2 regions of the Pseudoalteromonas sp. SG45-2 genome follow, and region 1 is predicted to be linked to the other one. Evidence: predicted binding sites of a transcription regulator. Region 1 holds the regulator's gene; the other holds the start of a gene.
The links. Region 1 encodes MetJ, which represses methionine synthesis genes. Its sites were predicted from a motif close to TAGACGTCTAGACGTCTA; they were not measured.

Region 2: the regulator MetJ is predicted to act here: its motif matches at 6,026-6,043, upstream of metK (methionine adenosyltransferase).

Annotation. Positions count from the first base shown of each region.
Region 1 is NZ_JACJEO010000020.1:70,005-78,184, reverse strand. Features, by position in the region: gene H5116_RS15005 (penicillin-binding protein 1A) at 1-338, shown strand, start outside; gene metL (bifunctional aspartate kinase/homoserine dehydrogenase II) at 403-2,748, opposite strand; gene metB (cystathionine gamma-synthase) at 2,918-4,165, opposite strand; gene metJ (met regulon transcriptional regulator MetJ) at 4,455-4,775, shown strand; gene H5116_RS14985 (malic enzyme-like NAD(P)-binding protein) at 4,840-6,081, opposite strand; gene rpmE (50S ribosomal protein L31) at 6,608-6,823, opposite strand; gene priA (primosomal protein N') at 7,054-8,180, shown strand, end outside.
Region 2 is NZ_JACJEO010000035.1:30,464-38,643, reverse strand. Features, by position in the region: partial or broken gene H5116_RS19185 (helix-turn-helix domain-containing protein) at 113-416, opposite strand; gene H5116_RS19180 (GNAT family N-acetyltransferase) at 476-892, opposite strand; gene H5116_RS19175 (GNAT family N-acetyltransferase) at 911-1,366, opposite strand; gene H5116_RS19170 (NRAMP family divalent metal transporter) at 1,438-2,613, opposite strand; gene hpf (ribosome hibernation-promoting factor, HPF/YfiA family) at 2,816-3,172, opposite strand; gene H5116_RS19160 (pyrimidine/purine nucleoside phosphorylase) at 3,350-3,664, opposite strand; gene tkt (transketolase) at 3,849-5,840, opposite strand; gene metK (methionine adenosyltransferase) at 6,145-7,296, shown strand; gene H5116_RS19145 (hypothetical protein) at 7,472-8,020, shown strand; gene H5116_RS19140 (5-formyltetrahydrofolate cyclo-ligase) at 8,039-8,180, shown strand, end outside.

The DNA of each region.
Region 1 (8,180 bases):
TTGATAACCCAGGTAACGCTCTTGGCCGTTCTACGTACAATAACAACTTAGATAGCAACCAAATATCTGGTGCTGAATCGGGGGCTAAAACAGCGCAGCCTGCATGGATTGAATTTATGAAAGCCGCACTTGAGGGAACACCTGAAGCGCCAATTGAGCCACCTGAGGGGCTTGTTTCGATTCGTATTGATTTAGCCACTGGTTTGCTAAGCCACAAAAATGACTACACCAGCCGCTTTGAATACTTCGAAAAAGGCACTGCACCGACAAAGTATGTGCTATCTCAGCCAAACGATATATTTGAAGAAGACACAAAAACCGAAGAAGAGCTATTTTAATAATATCTCTGTAATACAAAAAACGGCAGCTTATTTAAGCTGCCGTTTTAATTTAAATAATGGCTTATTTTAAGTTTTGAACAAGCCAATATAAGTCAGAGTGTACACCCGCAGCGGTTACTTCTTTCCCAGCCCCAGGCCCCTGAATCACAAGCGCGTTATCACTATACCATTTGCTATTAATTACAAAAATATTATCGCCAGGTGTAAGGTTTGCTAACACATCTCCATTGGTCACATACGTAATTCCTACTTTAGCGATAACTTCAGTTTTTGTTATATCTAATAGGCCTGTGTATCTCAGTACTGAGTTATTAGCTTTTGCTGTATCAGCATGCTCTTCAATGAACGCATCTAGCTGGGCTTTATTGTTTAGAAAGTCTTCCCAGCTTCCTAGCGCAAGATCGCCGGGCATTAATGCCGATAAGCTAATATCATCAAGCTCAAGCTCTATACCTAACTCTCGGGCTAAAATAAGTAACTTACGCTGCATATCTCGTCCAGATAAATCCTCGCGAGGGTCAGGCTCTGTGAACCCCATTTTCTGAGCTTCTAATACCAACTCAGAAAAAGCAGTGGTACCATCATACTTACTACATAACCACGAAAGCGTACCCGAGAACACGCCTTCAATACGCGTAATTTTATCACCACTATTTTGCAAATCAGCCAAAGCAAAATTGATAGGTAAGCCTGCGCCTACACTTGTATTATATCGCCAATGTAAATTACGTTCGCCAAGGTTACTACGAAGTGCTTTATACCAAGAAGTCGGTGCTGTACCTGCATATTTGTTAGCACTAATTAAATGACAATCTCTGTCTACAAAATCTGTATATAAAAAGCTAAACTGCTCACTTGCAGTAATATCAATTAAAACTTTATGTTCGTAGTCAAGCTCGCTTATCGCATTAAGTAAATCCGCAGTTTCATAGCTATTCGCCTCATGCTGCCATTGAGTTTTCCATTGCGATATATTTATGCCACTTGCATTAAATAACATATGTTTAGAGCGAACCAGCGCTACCAATTTAATACTAAAGTCGCCTGATAAACGCTCAAATTGTGCCGATAACTGCTCAATAAAAGCATCGCCTACATTGCCAAGGCCCGCAACTATAACGGCTATTTCTTGGCCTTTATTGATTAGCTTATCGTGTAAGACGCTTTGTATATCGCTATCTATAAATTGGTCTGTTAGTAATAAAACATAACCATTATCTTGATGCACAAAACGCGGTTTTATAGTCTGCTCAGCTAATACCTCTAAAGCTTGCAGTTTTAGTACGCTAACGTCTTGCTCAGGGGCAACAATTGCACAGCCATTTAAATTTGACTCACTAATATTAGCTCTACCAGCAAAGTAATTAATAACTTGATATGTTTGTGCAGCCGGTACTACTAAATACACTTCACCATTATGGTTAAAATGATGAAGGCTATGCTGAATAAGCTGACTAACGCTTGCGACCTCACCTTCACTTAATCCTTCAACCATTAACAAATCAACATTTTGCAGCGTGGTTATAAAGCGCTTTTTCTTTGCTGAACCTTCTTTTACTATATCTGTTGGGCTTGCTTGCACATCAAAACTACTACGAACAGCTAGCTTAATATCGCTGTTTTTAAGTGGCGATAGTGTTTTTGCATGTAATACAGGGTTACCCAAACGAGCTAATAAATTAGCTTGTCCGCGACAAATTTTGCCGTACTTAATCGCCTTTTTTACCTTTCGAGGATCAGTGCTAAACACTCCCTGTGTATCGGTCCAAATACATACCTGCTTAGCATCACAGTAATTTGCAAGTAGTGTTGCACTATAATCGCTACCGTTGCGTCCAAGTGTTACGGTCTCACCTTTCGTATCGGCGGCAATAAACCCAGTAACAACATTTATCTTATTAGGTAAAATTGACTGTCGACATTGCTGCGCATTTTGCGCATGCATTAATTCACCATCGTTTAAGGTAAAAAGACTACGGGCATCTTGAGCACACGCCTCAATATTTAGCTGCTGTAAATAAGTAGCGAGTAAACGTGCTGACCACAGTTCCCCGTGCGCAAGTAACGCAGCCTCTTTTAGCTGCTCAGCTTGAGCAAGTTCTGCAATATTACTAAGCTCGGTATTTAGTGTTCTAAGTGCGCAGCGCTTTAAATCAGCTTGTAATAACTGCTCAATTAAATCACTTTGATGGTTATTTAACTGCAGTAAAATATCAGCGACAGCTTGCGTGTCTTGCAGCTGATAACTTTGCCACAATGACACAAGTGTATCTGTAGTTTTACCTGCAGCAGACACCACAACACAGTCGCCCGGCTGAGTATGCCCAATAATTATTTTAGCTACGCTTTGATAGCGCTCACTAGAGCTTAAGCTTGAACCACCAAATTTATGTACACAATTGACCATATTTATACCAATTCGCTTAATTAAGTTGTCTATTTTGAGGTAAGAAAACCGTATCGATAACAAGGCAAAAATTTCGTTATTTAGTTGTTCTATATTAGGAATTTTTAACGATGTTATCGTGCGGTTTAATCCCTCAAATTGATTAGGTATTATTGCGGATTGGTATTAATTACCAAAGCGCTGGACGGGCTGCACTTAATTTAACGTTTCCACCAGAAGTGCCAGCACCTTTGCCTACACGGCCAACATTTTTATTTTGCCCTGGTTTTACAAGTTCAAATACTCGTTCAAAGTCAGCTATTAAATCGTGTATATCTTCAATCCCAACCGAAATACGAATAAGCGTATCGCCCACACCCGCTTCTAAACGTGCCTTTGCCTCCATACCTGCGTGCGTCATAGTTGCAGGGTGACAAATTAAGCTCTCTACGCCACCTAGTGACTCAGCTAAACTAAACGTTTTAAGGCTAGTTAAAAATGCTGCCGCGTCGTTTATATCGCCTTTAATATCAAAACTAACCATGCCACCAAAGCCAAGTTGTTGTGCTTTAGCAAGTTCATGTTGAGGATGCGACTCAAGTCCAGGATAGTAAACTTGGCTTACAAAATTGGAACTTTCAAGGTACTTAGCTATTGCTAGCGCATTTTCTTGGTGCTGCCTTAAGCGCACATTTAAAGTACGTAGACCACGAAGCGTTAAATAACTATCAAAAGGGGCGCCCGTAATACCAATATTATTTGCCCACCAAGCAAGCTCATCACCAAGCTCTTGTGTTGCAGCAATAACAGCGCCGCCCACTACATCTGAGTGCCCGTTAATATATTTAGTAGTTGAATGCACCACAATATCTACACCAAACTTAATAGGGTTTTGTAAGGCAGGAGACAAAAACGTGTTATCTGCGGCAACCAATGCACCGCATTGCTTAGCAACATCGGTAACCGCTTTAATATCGGTTAAACGAAGTACTGGGTTACTTGGAGTCTCTATCCAAATAAGTTTAGGTTTAATTGCTAAAATTTGTTGAAGGCTTTCTTCTTTTGTTAAATCTAATACTTCAAGCTTCAATAGTCCGCGTTTTTGTAACGATGTAAATAAACGATAGCTTCCACCATAACAATCATGTGGAATTACTAACGTGTCGTCACTGTTAAGTAGCTGAGTAGCTAAATGCACGGCAGCCATACCAGTGGCCGTAATTATGCCACGAGCGCCACCTTCAAGCTTAGCAAGCGTCTCTGCTAAAATATCACGATTAGGGTTACCACTGCGGCCATAATCATACTCACGCTTAGTATCAAAGTCGGCAAACGAATAAGTCGTTGATAAATAAATTGGCGGCACCACTGCACCATGATGTTTATCAGCATCAACGCCGTTACGTACAGCAATGGTCGCTTTGTTTTTTTCGCTCATATTCGTCACCTGATTAATTTGGATGTTTAGACGTCTAAAAGAGTAAGTTATCCGTTTTAATAAGTCAAAGTATTTTAAAGCTCTAGATGGCTAAAGTTAGGAAAGGCGTTTGCTAGTACCACATTTTAGCTCACAAAAGTGAGCTTATTTTTACATCCCAAATAGGCTTATTAAGATAGATCGGTATCTATTATTTGACTATCTTTTTTAAATCGATAGAATTTCACGCATATTTACACGCTTTTTATACCGTGTGAGAAATTAATAATCTGAGGCAACGATACATCTTATGGCTAAATGGAATGGTGAGTATATTCACCCATACGCAGAACACGGGAAAAAATCAGAGCAAGTTAAAAAGATCACCGTTTCGATCCCGCTAAATGTATTAAAAGTTTTAACGGATGAGCGTACGCGTCGTCAAATCAACAACCTTCGCCATGCAACAAATAGTGAATTGCTATGTGAGGCGTTTTTGCATGCATTTACTGGCCAACCTTTACCAAATGACGATGACCTACGTAAAGACAACGCAGAAAAAGTACCAGAAGAAGTTAAAAAGATAATGCAAGAAATGGGTTTAGAAGTGCCTATTTTAAACGAAGAATAAATCGTTACCTTTTTAATCAAAAAACCTCAGCATTGCTGAGGTTTTTTTGTTTAAGCGTTATATATTACGCCATATAATTTTCAGGCAAGTCAATTTGCGCAACACCCGACTCTACCGCAGCAAGTGCTACAGCTTTAGCTATACGCGGTAGTAAGCGCGGATCCATTGGTTTTGGAATAATATACTGCGCACCAAACTCTAGCTTATCTACGCCTGCGGCTTTTAAAACTTCTGCAGGTACAGGCTCTTTGGCAATACTACGAATAGCCTCAACTGCAGCAATTTTCATTTCATCGTTAATCGCGCTTGCACGTACATCAAGTGCACCACGGAAAATAAACGGAAAACATAAAACATTATTTACTTGGTTAGGGTAATCAGAGCGCCCTGTTGCCATAATTAAATCATTGCGTGCGCCGTGTGCAAGTGCAGGATCGATCTCTGGATCTGGGTTTGAACATGCAAACACGACCGGCTTTTCTGCCATTAGTTTTAAATCTTCGGCAGCTAACAAGTTAGGACCCGAAACACCAACAAACACATCAGCATCTGCAATTACATCTTGCAATGTGCGTTTATCGGTATTGTTAGCAAAAAGCTGTTTATATTCATTTAAATCATCGCGACGAGTATGAATAACACCTTTGCGGTCAAGCATATAAATGTGTTCACGCAGTGCACCACACTTAATTAACAGTTCCATACACGCAACTGCAGCAGCGCCTGCACCTAAACATACAATTATTGCATCTTCAATTGATTTACCTTGTACTTCTAGTGCATTTAACATGCCGGCAGCCGTAACAATGGCGGTGCCGTGTTGGTCGTCATGAAAAACAGGAATGCTACAACGCTCTATTAATGCTTTTTCAATTTCAAAACACTCTGGTGCTTTAATATCTTCAAGGTTAATACCACCGAATGTGTCAGCAATATTGGCAACCGTGTTAATAAAGTCTTCTGTTGTTTTGTGCTTTACTTCAATATCAATAGAATCAAGCCCTGCAAAACGTTTAAACAATAACGCCTTGCCTTCCATTACTGGTTTAGACGCTAAAGGACCTAAATTACCCAAGCCCAAAATTGCAGTACCATTAGTGATAACCGCAACCATGTTACCTTTACCGGTATATTTATATGCATTTGCAGGATCTGCGGCAATTTCACGTACAGGCTCAGCGACACCTGGGCTATAAGCTAGGGCTAAGTCTTGAACTGTTTCAGCTGGTTTTGTTAGCTCAATGCTAATTTTACCAGGTACGGGATGTGAGTGATAATGTAGTGCTTGTTCACGAAAGTCAGACATAACGCGATGGTATCCTGCAATTTAAGTTAAAGTGAGAGGTGGAGTCTTGGGGTACGATACCCTTATTATTTTTAAATTCCAAGCAATATCAGGTCTATCCTGTTATATGCTATATCCTTTAATTTTAAGAGGTTTTTCAGTAACTTTGCAGGATTATATAAACATTTGATAAATAAAAATTCACCAAAAAAGTAAGTTTTGAGGTGCGTTTATGTCTATTACAATATTAAAAAAATGTATGTTTAACGCATCATCATAAACTTAAAATAACAGCCTACTACACTACTTTAAAAACAGATAAGCCCACGTTAGCTACTTTTATCAACCTAGTTAAAATTTGTACTATTTAAAATATAGAGAATATCTATCGATTTGTCTGTAAAGGTTTATGCATACTCAGAATAAGAATAGGAAATAGTTATGCAAGGTGTGATGTAGCTCGAGCAAGCTAAATAAGATAAGAAGTAGTAAATTTTAGACACAAAAAAAGCACCCTAAGGTGCTTTTTTTAACTAAACAGCAATAATTACTTCTTGCTGCTAAGTGCACCGAAGCGCTTGTTGAAGCGATCAACACGGCCGCCAGTGTCTAAAATCTTTTGCTTACCAGTGTAAAACGGGTGACACGCAGAACATACGTCTAAGTGAATGTCTTTACAAAGAGTTGAGCTAGTTTCGAATTTGTTTCCGCATGAACATGTTGCAGAAATTACTTCGTACTTAGGGTGAATACCTTCTTTCATAGGAACCTCTAGTTAAGGCCGCATCGCTCTCCAAACCCGAAGTCTGGCACCATACGTCGTTAAAACAAATTTGTTGGTGGCGGATTTTATCCAACAACCTTCCCCTGCACAAGTATTTATTTATCTTTTCGCTAAAAAAGTGAACAATCTCTTTCTCAAGTACTATTGCTAGTAGGTTTTTAGCGGTATTTTTAGTACATTACAGCATTAATTTTACGGGTTGAGTTGTTATGAGTTTTGTTGAAGTTGCTATTAAAGTCCCGCTTCCACGCACCTTTGATTATAAAATAGAAGAGCAGCTCAGTGGCTTATCAACACCCATACTACCGGGCATGCGGGTTTTAGTACCTTTTGGTAATCAAAAAAAAGTAGCTGTTGTTCTGGGTATTAAAAACAGTACCGACGTCCCTTTAGATAAAATTAAGAATATTATAGAGGTAATAGACGACACCCCTATTTTAAGCGCCCAACATTTAGAACTCCTTAGCTTTACTGCCCGCTATTATTGCTATCCCTTAGGCGAAACTATTCACATAGCGCTACCGAGTGCACTTCGCCAAGGTGAATCGCCAGATAAAACCAGTATTAACATGGTTGCTCTGACAGAAAAAGGCTCAAAAGTACCGTCATTAAAAGCCAAAACACAACTCAATTTATTAAAGCAGTTGTCGCAATCGGGGAAATCATCGTTAACCGAATTAAAAGCTCTTGGCTTTAGTAAAAAAACAATAGATAGCCTAATAGATAAAGAACTCATTACGCAAACTATTGAACACGATAACCAATGGCAAAGCGTTGCACCAACTGTCGGTAGTAAACCTGTACTTAATAAAGAACAAGCGGTTGCCTGTACAGCAATCAATCAAAGCAATGGATTTAGCAGCTTTTTATTAGAGGGCGTAACTGGCAGTGGTAAAACAGAAGTGTATTTACAGTGCCTAGAAGAAGTATTAAAACGTGGCGAGCAAGCATTAGTATTAGTGCCAGAAATAGGCTTAACGCCACAAACTGTAAACCGTTTTCGTCGCCGCTTTCCTGATACACCCATTATGCTTTGGCATTCAGCCCTTACCGACAACGAGCGATTGCAAACATGGCGTTTTTGCGAAAAAGGCAGTTGTGCAATAGTTATAGGCACACGTTCGAGTATTTTTCTGCCATTTTTAAAACTCGGTATGATAGTTGTCGATGAAGAGCACGATTCATCATTTAAGCAACAAGATACCCTTCGTTACCATGCTCGTGATTTGGCCGCATACAGAGCTTTTCAGCATAAAATACCACTTATATTAGGCAGTGCTACACCCGCACTTGAAACACTTCACAAAGCAATTAATAACAAATATCAGCTACTAAG
Region 2 (8,180 bases), on a different contig from region 1:
CCGTCGTTGAAACGATTAACGGTCAATGTCTGCTTTTCGCTCTTAGCTGCCACAAGAAAGTAATAGATCGCGTCTTTCTTTTTGTCTTTTAAAATAAATAATCCAAAGAAACTTACAACTCAGCTATATGATTCAATGTCTCAGGATGACGCTGCACAAGCTTTAACAATGTGATCACTTGCCCATTAGATGCGCTGCGTCCTTGTTCCCAGTTTTCGAGCGTTCTTGATGATGTATGCAAATACACCGCGCGACATATTAAATGTTTCTCGAATATTTACTATTTCATCAGGTGAGATAGCAAGGTCGTCGATATCATTTACTGAATGAGCACCTAACGTTAGCTTTCCTTGTGAATGCGCTTTAGCGTCCACAAGTGCTGTAGTTAATCCTGAAAATAAATCACGTTTGCTCATTGCGCCATACCTTTGAAAGCTATATTAATAATCTTGATATCATGCAGCAATATTTATTATTACTTGCTAATAAACTTACACATTCCGAGCCCTAAACCATCGCCATCGCGTTTTACATAACCATATTGTGTATAAAAGCTTTCTTTACCGTGAGCACTTAATAAACCTATAGTAGCGCCTTTAGAGCAAGTGTTGTTTAGATAGTTTTCAATGTGGGTCATAACTAAATGAGCTATACCTTGTTTTTGATAACTTGGCGCAACAATTACATCTTGAATATAAAAATACATTGCGCCATCACCGATTACTCTACCAGTGCCTATTAACTTATCAGTATCGTATACGGCAACCCAAAAAAGTGAGTTTTCAATGCTTGCTTTTAATGTTTTATCGTCAGGGTTCTGCCACTTTACTTGTGTACGTAAATTAGCAAACTCGTCCAGTGCTGGGGCTTCAAGTTCAACTTTATAAGCCATAATATCCCTTACTCACTTTTAAAGCACTTTACCCATAAACAAGCTATACGGATCTAGCTCATAATCACCAAATGGTTCGCACTCTTTAAAACCAAATTGGGCGTAGAGCTTTTGTGCGGGCAAAAATGCCTCTGCAGTTCCTGTTTCTAAGCTTAACTTTTTATAACCTCGCTGTGTTACTTCCCCAATAATGTGCGTAAGTAGCTTAGCCGCTATTCCTTGGCGTAAATAGTTGCTTGAGGTGCGCATTGATTTAATTTCGCCATGAGTGGCATCGAGCGCTTTTAATGCGCCAACACCCGCTAAATTATTATCAATCCATAAGCTATAAAAGATTATATCGGGCTGAGTGAGTTTGCTCACATCAAGTGCATGTACGCTCTCAACAGGTGAGTGCTTTAGCATATCGTTATGATGCGCATGTAGTAGTTTTATAACGTGTGGGTTTGAAAGCTCACCTATTCTAATATCCATTTATACCTCGTTTAATCCTAGAATTTAATGCTTTAGGGCTTTAATGAAAACCCTAAAGTAAGTGGCTCTATTTAGGCTGCTAGTTTCCATACTACAAACGCAACAGCAAAGCCTACTAAATACACTAAACCTAACCACGTTAAACTACGTAATAGCACGCTGTGCTTTATAGCAGGCTCTGAGCGCACAAGGCTAAAGTTAAGCCATGCAAATACAGGCGTTGTAACAAAAGAAAGCGTCATGGCAAACGTAAGCATGGGGCCAAGGGCTGATTTAAAAAATAAAATAACGGCCATACCGGCAAATGCTTGTAGTATTAACCAAATATTTAAGCTGTGTTTTGATTGCCCAAAGCCAAGTAGTTTATGAGATTCGTTAAGCGTACGGGCGTAGCCATCTAGCACGGTGAGTGTAGTGCCAAACATACATAAAAAGGCGATTGCTGATACAAGCGGCCTTGCCCACTCGCCTATTGTTAATGCGTACATATCAATAAGCTGCTTGGCAAACGCGACACCGCCGAGTTCTATACTACTGGTTTGCCCGTACTGCACTAATACACCTAAGCTAAAAAATACCAAGGCTAAGCCAGCTGTAAGCCAGTAACCTACGTTAAAATCGAACAAGCCTTGGCTTTTAGAAACTGTTTGCTGCGCTTGTTTTTCTTTTAGCCATAAAGAACTTAATGCAGATATTTCGATAGGTGCTGGCATCCAGCCCATTAAAGCCACCATAAAGCTAAGCATGGCAAGTTCATACGGTGAAGGGCCTACATAGTCAGCAGGTGCCATTGGACCATTATTAAACGCTATAGCAAGAGCAATTAAAGTCGCGAGTGTAAGCAGCCCCATAATGCCTTTAGCAACGTTATCGAGCGCTTTGAAGTGCCCAAGTAGTAATATAACTAAACATACACCCAGCAGCATCCAACAAAGTAAGGTTACTTCGATAACGACAGGTAAGGCGTAATGCAGTAAGCTTGCGGTAAGCAGTAATACGCCAGCGGTATTAACAACAGCGGCTACAATGTTTAAGCCAATAAAGCTGTAAAAATAAAACGGGCCTTTACTCTTATAGCCCTCCACTAGGCTATTTTTAGTCGCGAGTGTGTATTCCATACCAAAGCGAAAAAACGGATATTTTAAAACATTAACAACGAGGATAAGCCAAAATAGTTGCCAACCAAATATTGCTCCAGCTTGCGTAGATGCAACTAGGTGAGATCCGCCAATAGCGGCTGTTGCCATGAGTATTCCAGGTCCAAGCGCACCTAGTCGAGACTTCCATACTGCTTTTGTTGTGTGCATTAATTTCTCAAAATATGTGTGTTATACGCTGCTTTTATTAATTTTTTTGATTAATAAACTGCAAGAACGCATAACTTACCTAAATTACAGGCAATAAAAAAGAGCCATACGGCTCTTTTTTACAATACTTTGGAACTAAATTTTATTTAAGATCCATCTCTTGGATGATCTCGTGTGCAATTTCAGGCGTTGTACTTACAGGCTTTTCGTGTAAGTTTGCTTTTATCTGCCCTTTTCGATGTTTTAGTGCCGCATCGAGTTTTTTAGCTGCGCTTGCAATGGCTGGGTACATAACTTCGTTTTCCCCTTTTACCGATATGCGCGTGCCTTCGTAATTAGTGCTAATTTCAGCTTGGATTTTATGATGCTCTTTAGACAAAATAATATCGAGTGCAATAAGCGATGGAAAGTGGCTCTCGATTTTTGAAAATTTTTCGTTGATGTGCTCTCTAATAGAGTCAGTAACTTCAACATGGTGACCAGAAAGATTAATTTTCATAGGGTATCCTTTTATTTGTTACCTCATAAATAGTATTGGGGGCTATTTAGATTAACACAAGGAAAAAAGAGAGATATTTGAGGTTTATTTGCGGTTTTTGGTGATTTAAATCATGCGTTGTGCAAAGTTTATGCAAAGCCCATAGTGCATGGGCTTTCAGACGTCTAGCTGTATTGATTAATCTGTGTACGAACAACAGTAGTCAGCAAAATCAGATACTTTTACTTTAAAGCTTACATTTGCATCAACATTAAACGATTCACCTGCGTTAAATGTTTTCCACTCACTTGCCCCTGGTAATAAAATATCCCATTGGCCAGCTAAAAGCTCCATGCATTCTTTTTGGTTTGTATCAAAAACAAACTCACCAGGTTGCATAAAGCCTAAAGTTTTCGCTTCTCCATCACCTAAAATAACGGTACGGCTCGACACTTTTCCGTCAAAATATACATTGGCTTTTTTTACTACACTTACGTTATCGAACTTTGGCATTTTTAGCTCCTGCTATTAATTTAAGATTGTTATTTATAAATTTTATCGCACTACCTTGCCTGATAGCTTACTTTCTTGCAAGGAAAGCAGCATTGTTCAAGGTGAAGTTGCTTCATGTTAGGGCATAAAAAAACCCGCAACATGTGCGGGTTTTTCAATTACTTACTTTATTTAATCAAAGCGATTAAAAAAGCTCGTTTGCTTTGCTTACAATGTTTGCCACTGTAAAACCAAAGTGCTCAAACAGCTCACCAGCAGGTGCCGACTCACCAAAGGTAGTCATACCTACTACTGCGCCATTTAGACCTACGTACTTGTACCAGTAGTCAGCAATACCTGCTTCTACTGCTACGCGGCGTGTAACAGATGCCGGTAATACGCTTTCTTTATACTCTGCGCTTTGATCTTCAAAGGCATCAGTACATGGCATAGATACAACACGTACCTTTTTACCTTGGCTGCGTAGCTCAGTTGCTGAATCTTGTGCTAGTTGCACTTCAGAGCCTGTCGCAATGAAAATAATTTCAGGGTTGCCGTCACAGCTAAGGATGTAACCACCCTTTTTAACATCGCTTAATTGCTGTGCGTCACGCGCTTGTTGCTCAAGACCTTGGCGAGTAAAGATTAACGATGTAGGACCGTCTTTACGCTCAATAGCTTGTTGCCATGCAATTGCCGACTCAACTTGGTCACATGGGCGCCAGTTGTATAAGTTAGGCGTTAAACGCATGCTTGCAATTTGCTCTACTGGTTGGTGAGTTGGACCATCTTCACCTAAACCGATTGAATCGTGCGTGTATACAAAAATGCTTGGTTGCTTCATTAATGCAGCCATACGTACGGCATTTTTTGCATATTCAACAAACATTAAGAACGTAGCACCGTAAGGAATAAAGCCTTTATGAAGGGCAATACCATTCATAATTGCCGACATACCAAACTCACGTACACCGTAGTAAATGTAGTTACCGCTTGCATCGTCGTGTGTTAAACCTTTAGAGCCATCCCAAATTGTTAAGTTTGAGCCTGCTAAATCGGCTGAGCCACCCATAAATTCTGGTAATAACGGACCAAATGCGTTTAATGCATTTTGCGATGCTTTACGAGACGCTGGGTTTGCAGGGTTTGCTTGTAATTGCTCAATGTACGCTTGAGATTTTTCAGCCCAATCGCCAGGCAGTTCGTTATTAATACGACGCTTATATTCAGCTGCAAGCTCTGGGTATGCTTTTGCGTATGCTGCAAATTTTTCGTCCCAGCTTGATTCAAGCTGCTGACCTTTTTCTTTGCTATCCCATTGTGCGTAAATATCATCAGGAATTTCGAACGCATCGCCAGTCCAACCTAAGAATTCGCGAGACGCTTTAATTTCGTCATCACCTAGTGGTGCACCGTGACAATCGTGGCTACCAGATTTATTAGGTGAGCCGTAACCAATAATTGTTTTACAACAAATTAGTGATGGTTTATCGGTAACACTTTTAGCTTCTGCAATTGCAGCACTTATAGCATCGCTGTCGTGGCCATCAACACCACTAATTACATGCCAACCGTATGCTTTAAAGCGAGCTGGCGTGTCATCTGTAAACCAACCTTCTACTTCACCATCGATTGAGATGCCGTTGTCATCCCAAAATGCAACAAGTTTACCAAGACCTAATGTGCCTGCAAGTGAACCAGCTTCATGAGAAATACCTTCCATAAGGCAGCCATCGCCCATAAATGCATAGGTAAAGTGATCAACAATATCGTGACCTTCACGGTTAAACTGTGCAGCTAGCGCTTTTTCAGCAATTGCCATACCTACGGCATTTGTGATCCCTTGACCTAATGGACCCGTAGTAGTTTCGATTCCTGGTGCATAGCCATATTCAGGGTGACCTGGTGTTTTAGAATGCATTTGACGGAAGTTTTTAATTTCGTCCAGTGGTAAGTCGTAACCACTTAGATGCAATAGAGAATAGATAAGCATTGAACCGTGGCCGTTTGAAAGAATAAATCTGTCACGGTCAGCCCACTCTGGATTTGTTGGGTTGTGTTTTAGATAATCGCGCCATAATACTTCTGCGATATCAGCCATGCCCATAGGGGCTCCAGGGTGACCAGATTTGGCCTTTTGTACTGCGTCCATTGACAAGACGCGAATAGCATTTGCAAGTTCTTTGCGAGATGGCATGAATTCTCCTACCTTTATGTGTATTTGCGCGGGTATTTATGTGTTTGTTTATGCACCCAAGTAACTTGGGTTTGTTTATATCGACCATTCTTACTTATTGTGGGGGCTGTGTGCAATTAAAAACCCTATAAAAGTGAGGCATTATGAATATTTTTTAAGACCAAAAAGTTATTAGTAATTTTATTTAGACGTCTAGGCGTAAAAACACTATGCAAGGTGTTTTGTTTTCGATAAAATACGCCCCTTAATTTTTTAGCGCTAATACCGACGTTTGTGAAGCGCAATATTTGTGAGCAGAATTACAATGGCAAAACATTTATTTACTTCTGAATCAGTTTCTGAAGGTCATCCGGATAAAATCGCCGATCAAATCTCTGATGCGGTACTTGATGCTATCCTAGAGCAAGACTCTCATGCCCGTGTTGCGTGCGAAACTTACGTAAAAACAGGTATGGTTATGGTTGGTGGTGAAATCACTACTAGCGCATGGGTTGATATTGAAGAAATTACACGTAAAACAGTACGTGAAATTGGCTACACGCATTCAGACATGGGTTTCGATGCAGATTCATGTGCAATTTTAAACACTATTGGTAAACAGTCTCCTGACATTAACCAAGGTGTTGACCGTACTAGCCCAGAAGAACAAGGTGCTGGCGACCAAGGTCTTATGTTTGGTTACGCATGTAACGAAACAGAAGTACTAATGCCTGCGCCAATTACTTACTCACACCGTTTAGTACAGCGCCAAGCGCAAGTACGTAAAAGCGGCGAGCTTAACTGGTTACGTCCAGATGCAAAATCTCAAGTTACTTTTGCATACGAAAATGGTAAGCCAGTAGGTATTGATGCAGTAGTACTATCTACTCAGCACAGCGAAGACATTTCGCAAAAAGATTTAGTAGAAGCGGTGATGGAGACTATCATCAAGCCGGTACTTCCTGCAGAGCTTATTACAAGCGCGACTAAATTTTTCATTAACCCAACGGGTCGCTTTGTAATTGGCGGACCAATGGGCGATTGTGGTTTAACAGGTCGTAAAATCATCGTTGATACATACGGTGGTATGGCTCGTCACGGTGGTGGTGCTTTCTCTGGTAAAGATCCATCTAAAGTTGACCGCTCAGCTGCATACGCTGCACGTTACGTTGCTAAAAACGTAGTTGCGGCTGGCCTTGCTGATAAATGTGAATTACAAGTTTCTTACGCAATCGGTGTTGCAGAGCCTACATCTATCAGCGTTGAAACGTTTGGTACAAGCAAGTTAGAAGAAAGCCGTTTAATCGAACTTATTCGTGAACACTTTGACCTGCGCCCTTACGGCTTAATTCAAATGCTTGATTTAGAGCGCCCTATCTACCTTCCTACAGCGGCTTACGGCCACTTTGGTCGTGACGAATTCCCTTGGGAACGTACAGATAAAGCTGATGCACTTCGTGCAGCTGCTGGCCTTTAAGCTAAAAATGTTGAAGTAAATTAAAAACGGCCCTTAATAGGGCCGTTTTTGTATCTAAAACTTATCAGTTACATTGTTTGTAGTACGTCTACAAAATAACTATAAAATCAACCTCGAATTCTTTTGTACTTTAGGTATATACTCATTTCATTATAAAAGCTTTAGGGATAGTTAAATGGCCGATAACTTTCGCGTTATATTTGCAGGACTTGCCGATAACGTTGACATAAAAACAGCGTGCGCAAACTTAGCTGCAAAATTAAAAACGTCAGATGAAAAAGTAGCTCTTTTTTTTAAAGGTAAGCCGCTGTTTGCGCCAAGCGATAAAGACAAAGCGTTAAAACAGACTAAGTTATTAGCAAGCCTAGGTATTAAAAGTAAGCTGCAAGCTGTTTCAAATGCGATTCAAAATAGCTCCCCCGCAGCTGCAAATAACAACCAACGTGATGAACGTATTTTTGATGCACTTGATTACATCACTAGTAGCTTAATACGCCTTGAAGAAAAGCTAGATGAGCTAGAGCAACGCCTTCCTGAAGCTCAATTAAATACACCAGACGAAAGTGTAGACGAATGGCAAAATGACGACCTAATGCTAGATGAGGATTTAGCTACTCCTAAAAAACGCAGTAACTTACTTTTATATTCATTGATTGCAACTGCCACCATTTTGCTAGTTGTACTTGCTGTTTTTTTAATTTTTCCCGATTTATTCTCTTTTTAAAAATGGCTAATTAGTTTAATGAGCAATGAACGCGCACAAATAAGAGCTGAAATTCGTAACACCCGTAAAAACTTGTCAAATAATCAGCAAATAATTGCTGCGCAATCGCTAAAAATGAATTTTATTCAACACTTAAAAAGCGAAAACATAACGAATTCAA